DNA from 2 places in the Pallidibacillus thermolactis genome. Region 2 is predicted to be linked to the other one. Evidence: riboswitches for the same ligand, from Rfam matches in the RefSeq annotation. Region 2 holds a riboswitch; the other holds the start of a gene.
What was found. Region 2 has a riboswitch for S-adenosylmethionine ahead of OEV82_RS02825 (aliphatic sulfonate ABC transporter substrate-binding protein). Riboswitches for the same ligand answer to the same signal wherever they lie in the genome.

Region 1 (3,164 bases), on a different contig from region 2:
TCATGACCAAATGTAAGATGATTCAATCTAACCATTAACGATAGTAGTCGCTTTTACAGCGTTTTTAATTGCTTGGTCAAGATCTTCTATTATATCATCGACGTTTTCAATACCAACGGATAACCGAATCAATTCTTCCGGAGTACCAGTGAGTTTCAGTTCTTCATCACTTAATTGAGAATGGGTCGTTGAAGCAGGATGTATAATTAATGATTTTGCATCTCCTACATTTGCAACATGTGAGAATAATTTAACGTTATTGACAACTTGTCTGCCTACTTCTCTCCCACCTTTAACACCGAATACAACAATGGAACCAGCTCCCTTTGGTAAATATTTTTTCGCTAAATCGTAATAAGGATGATCTTCATGACCTGGATAGTTTACCCATGCAACATTCGGATTTTCTTTTAAATAAGTTGCTACTTTTAAAGCATTTTCACTATGTCTCTCATAACGTAAATGTAGTGTTTCAAGACCTTGTAAAAAGTAGAATGCATTTTGTGGGGATAAACATGCACCTGTATCACGTAATAATTGAACGCGTAATTTTAACGCGAAGGCAGCTTCACCTAATTCTGCATATTTCAGGCCATGGTAACCTGGATCTGGTTCATTAAATCCGGTAAATTTAGGATTACTCCAATCGAAGTTTCCAGCATCAACAACAACACCACCGATAGAATTACCGTGACCACCGATTAATTTTGTAGCGGAATGAACAACAACGTTTGCTCCCCACTTGATTGGCTTAGCACTATATGGAGCAAAAGTATTATCGATAATTAATGGTACACCGACTTCGTTTGCTATTTTAGCAACGGCTTCTACATCAAACACCTGTAAACTTGGGTTGCCAATAATTTCTCCAAAGAAAGCTTTTGTTTTATTTGTAACAGCTCTCCGGAAATTTTCTGGATCTTCTGCATCTACGAATTTTACTGTAACACCAAATTTTTTAATTGTATTCGCAAATAAGTTATATGTTCCACCGTAAAGGTTAGACGCTGCAATTACTTCATCGCCCACTTCAGCAACATTTAAAATTGCATAAGTAATGGCTGCTGAACCAGATGCAGTAGCTACAGCAGCTATACCGCCTTCAAGTTCGGAAACACGCTTTTCAAAAGCATCAACGGTTGGATTCATTATACGTGAATAAATATTTCCCGTTTCTTTTAGTGAAAATAAATCCGCAGCATGATCGGCATCTTTAAAAACATAAGAAGTGGTTTGATAAATCGGTACAGTACGTGAACCTGTCGTTGGGTCTACCTCTTGTCCTGCATGTAATAATATGGTTTCGTCTTTGTAATTATTTGTCATTTCCAATTCCCCCTCGTTAATTTTAGTACAGTGAGTATTTAATATATTAGAGAGTTGAAGAGGAATGTATAAAATAAAAAACCTCTTCAATAAGAAGAGGTCGAATATTCGCTTCCTCCTCTTATCTCTCAGATCAACTCAGATCTGTAGGATTTGGCACCTTTTCAAACATTGTTTGAAGGTTGCCGGGTTTCATAGGGCCTAATCCCTCCACCACTCTTGATAAGAGTAAATACTCACTTATTAAATTTTTGTTATTTAGAGTATAAGGAAAATTTTTCTATACGTCAACACTTTTTTAATTTTTTATTTAAATGTATTTTTAACTATTTTTAAATAATGGACTATTCATCTACATATGGATCCTTTTCATTACCTGGCAAGTCACCGAAAATCGTCATTGTACCTTCTTCATCTAATAATTCTTCATATTTTTCATGTTGCTTTGTTGGATATATGTTTATTGGTTTTCCATAAAGATCGACTGCACTAAAATTTTCATAATCTTCTACATACCCAAGATTTTCGTTAGGTTCAATATTTACATCATTGTAATGTTCGATTTGTTCCAAATAATCTTGGGGTGAATCACTTGTTCCCCAAGACGCCACTTCCTGCCATGAATCTTCAGCATCGAAAGTAATTCCTTCATCCCTTGACACATCAAAATTAAATTTACCATAAGGCGTCATTAATACATCTTCTTCAACAGGACGGTCTTTTGACGTGACTTTGTCCGGAGAATGTTCTTTACAGTATATCGTAGTAGGAATTGCCTCTAAACGTTCATATGGGATGTCTTTCCCACATATTACACATTTGCCATATGTTCCTTTTTCAATGGCCAGTAATGCATTGTGAATACTTTTCAAATATTCCCCTTCATGTTCATTCAAGGCAACATCCTTTTGTCTTTCAAATAATTCCGAAGCTTCGTCTGCAGGATGGTTATCATAACTTGATAATTCTCCAACCGACTCATGTGCATGTCCTTTATTTAAATCGAATTGATTATTCTCTTTCAGCCTTTTTTCAATATCATTTTTTTCTTGTGTTAGGATTTGTTTTAAGTGATGAATTTGTTGTTTCGTTAACATATACTTAACGCTCCTTTTATAGCTTTATAACAATAGTATTCGGCAAAAATAGTGAAAACATAATTGTCAAAATGAGACATCGTTCACAACCAAATAATAGAAGAAAGACAAAAATAACCATTTACTGATTTTACTCCCTTGTATACCTTTACTTATTACACAAACAATACTAGAGAAGAAATTATTTTCTTCGACTATAGAGAAAGAGGTGTATGTTTATATGGCCATGCGAAGACAATTAATGAAACAAATGAATATCAATAAAATGATGAATATGATGCCTCGCAGAAGAAGAAGACGAAATACAATGTTGTTATCATTACTTGGTCTTGGTATAGCAGGTGGGGCAACGGCAGCTTATACGATGAGGAAAGGAAAAGGAAATGAAAAAGTTAAACATTTATTTCGTAACCTGACCAGTAAAGCTGATAATATTGATATAAATAACATATTGAAACCGACACTTAGTAAATAAATGGTCCTACTAAGAAATAACGAAGGCATGTAGAGTTTTCATCTACATGCCTTATATATATTATTTAATTCACATTCATGTACCGTTTTCTGGATGATTATTTTTATCCAATCTTGCATTAGTTTCATTTTTTCCAGTTTCGTTTGTTTCTCCCACCATATTTGTTTGATTATCTTCAACCGATACATAATTATATCCTGATTGGAAATCATGCCCTCTTAAATAATAGGAAGGATCATTTGTAACATTCGGAGATTGGCCCACTT
Region 2 (3,164 bases):
GTCTTTCCATTAAAACTTCGATTTATATTTCTCAGTTCTAAACTCATCAAAGATCTCTCCATTTTATAAAATTATTGAGGTTACTCAGCCTATTCAAACTTTATATCACTCGTCAATCCGGTATGATTACCAAACTTATTGTTGAACAAAACCGTCTTGCCATGTTAAAGTACGTTTTTCAACTAGCTTTAACATCCAGTCTGAGAGTTTTCCAATAATTGCAAACAAAAGAATACTCGCAATGATTAATTCAGGTGACAATGTATTCTGGCCGAGAACGAGCAAATAACCTAAACCTTTACTTGCCCCCATTAGTTCCGCTGCAACAACAAACATCCAACCCAGTCCTAAACCACTTCGAAGCCCAACAAGAAACAATGGAAGTGCTGCTGGTAAAATGACTCTCCAAATAAGTTGAAAACTCGAGAGACCATACATTTTACCAACTTCAATAAGTTTTCTATCGACTCCCGTTATTCCACTTACGGTGTTTAAATAAACTGGAAAAAAAACACCGACAGCAATCATTGTAATTTTTGAAGTTTCACCAATTCCCATCCAAAGGATAAATAATGGAACCCATGCTAGAGATGGAATAGAACGAAAAGCCTGGATCATCGGATCAAATAATTGCTCAGCTTTTTTATATAAACCAACAAAGGAGCCAAGTATAACAGCCAAAGCACTGCCGAGAATAAAAGCAATGAACACCCGTAATGTTGTAATTCCAATATGCGTCCACAAACTTCCGTCTTGAAACAAAGTGATAATTGTTTTTAAGATTACACTTGGCGCAGGTAATTGATAGGTTGGAAACACACCTTGTCTACATAATAACTCCCAAAGCATAATCAGTATTGTAGGCGTTAAACTTCCGAATATAATCGTATGAAGCGTATTTGTTTTTTGTTTCTTTTGTGATTTTTTCACTTCTTTCGTTGTAGTAACAGTCGCCAATAATTTACCCATTTGATGTTCACCCCCATAAATTACTTAATAGTACTCTCTGCTATCGAAGAATCAATTAATTCTGTTGCGATTTCCTGTATATTGACAGTTTTATCTATCACTTCACTTTGTTGTAAAATCTTTCCTGCTTCTATAATTGCTTTCTGGTGAGCATTCCCTGGAATACTCTCAGTAAAATCATTCCGTTCAAGTTGTAATTTTGCCACTTCAAGATCAATTTGTGCTTCCTCAGCTAGAATTTCAGCTACTTTTTCAGGATTTTCCAATGTCCATTTTCTAGCCTTTTCATATGCTTCAATTACTCTTTTAACATACCCTGGATATTTTTTGGCAAAATCTTCTCGCACATTTAAAAAACCGTATGTATTAAAATCGGGATTTCGATATAAAAGTTGCGCACTGGATTCAAGCTCTACTCTTGCCATATGGGGATCAAGACCGGCCCACGCATTTACAGAACCACTCGTTAATGCAGTTGCCCCATCACCGTGTTGGAGATTTACAATTTCTACTTCAGATGGGTCAATACCTTGTTCATTTAAAGCACGTAATAAAAAAATATAAGGATCTGTACCAATGGTTGCCGCAATTTTTTTCCCTTTTAAATCCGCGACTAAGTCTATATTTTCATCTTCCAACGTAACAAGCGCTGTCCACTCAGGTTTTGAGAAAATGTAAACATTTTTAATTGGTGCACCATTTACCTTTGAAATTAGCGTAGCTGCTCCAGCTGCAGATCCAAAATCCACACTGTTACTATTTAAAAATTCTAGTGCTTTGTTGCTTCCTTGACTAAATACCCACTCAATTTCGATCCCTTCATCTTTTAACTCTTCTTCTAAAAATCCAAACTCTTTTAATACAAGACTTATTGGGGAGTAAGTTGCATAATCCAATCTGATCTTATTTGGTTTTCCATCTGTATTTCCTTCAGAACAACTAACAAGTATAAAACTAATGAGTCCAATTAAAATAAACAGATACCTTTTCATGTGCTCCCTCCTATCCTCTCTACTTTCATAAATGATATTTTATTGTAATTGATTACAATTAAACTTATATGTTTACTTGGTTTTTGCACAAAAATATCAATCAGTTTTAAATTGTGCCAGCCATCCCTCCCCTTAAAATCAAAAACCCCCTTCATTAAGAAGAGGGCTGAATCGCGATCTCTTCTTATCTTTCAGAATTACTTCTGCAGGAATTAGCACCTTGTTAAACGAATTTAACAGGTTGCCGGGTTTCATTGGGCCAGTCCCTCCACCACTCTAGATAAGAATCCAAAAAAGTATTTGTTTTTTTATTTTTTTAAATTATTAAAATAAAATTTAACATACTACATATTTTTTGTCAATTTAAGTATAGAAATATTTTTCATGACAAACACATTGATGATCTCTCTTCTCTTCATATTTCCTTTAAATTGATCAATATTTTGCCAACATAGTGGGCCAGTGACTGGACTAAAAAGGTGAGGAACGCCAGTTTTGAAGGCAATTCATTTCATAACCTATATATGTATCAAATTGATCAACTTGTTGAATTCCCATGTGACAATACCAATTTTGCCCACTTATTATTACGTGATGTCTCGAAACGACTTAAGGCAATATGTTTTCCCCTTTTTCAGCCTCATTAAGCAAGCATCTTCTGATTCCTCGTCAAGCAAAAAATGGTTTTGCACTTTAAAACAATAATGTCTGGATTATCCCCGACAATAACATTGTCTGGCCCATCCTTTGTCACGACAGATTCGGATGCAATAACAACATTATTCCTATGAACAGACTATATTTCATGGTCGTTTTGTCATTTGTTATTTTTTAAATCCCCCCATTTTCCCATTCAAAATTTATCCTTGAAACCATAGTTTTTTCACTTTTGATTTTTTAATTCTTGGACCTCCTTTTCTAGTTGATCTAATTTTTCTTGTAGTTCTTGTTTCGGCTCAGTCATTCTTAGACTGTATGCTTTAACTAGGCCAAGCCCCGCTATAACTATGCCCAAAAGACCAACAACAATCAAAATAATCAATTCCATCTACCTCATTCACCTCAATTGGAAATACATATTATCTTCTTTTACGAATTTTAAAAAAATAGTTGCATCGTTCAGAATTATATTAATTAAAACAAAGAACATAATAAATTATCCTGTAAATTTAGTATATTCCTATTATTAAGTTTATTTGTAGA

Region 1: linked by a shared signal. The riboswitch ahead of OEV82_RS14390 (O-acetylhomoserine aminocarboxypropyltransferase/cysteine synthase family protein) and the one ahead of OEV82_RS02825 (aliphatic sulfonate ABC transporter substrate-binding protein) in region 2 are both predicted to bind S-adenosylmethionine.

Annotation. Positions count from the first base shown of each region.
Region 1 is NZ_JAOUSE010000063.1:6,759-9,922, reverse strand. Features, by position in the region: gene OEV82_RS14390 (O-acetylhomoserine aminocarboxypropyltransferase/cysteine synthase family protein) at 28-1,326, opposite strand; SAM riboswitch class I at 1,445-1,555, opposite strand; gene OEV82_RS14385 (TraR/DksA C4-type zinc finger protein) at 1,671-2,423, opposite strand; gene OEV82_RS14380 (hypothetical protein) at 2,644-2,898, shown strand; gene OEV82_RS14375 (YndM family protein) at 2,974-3,164, opposite strand, start outside.
Region 2 is NZ_JAOUSE010000004.1:106,973-110,136, reverse strand. Features, by position in the region: gene OEV82_RS02835 (ABC transporter ATP-binding protein) at 1-47, opposite strand, end outside; gene OEV82_RS02830 (ABC transporter permease) at 136-969, opposite strand; gene OEV82_RS02825 (aliphatic sulfonate ABC transporter substrate-binding protein) at 990-1,961, opposite strand; SAM riboswitch class I at 2,143-2,248, opposite strand; gene OEV82_RS02820 (hypothetical protein) at 2,845-3,009, opposite strand.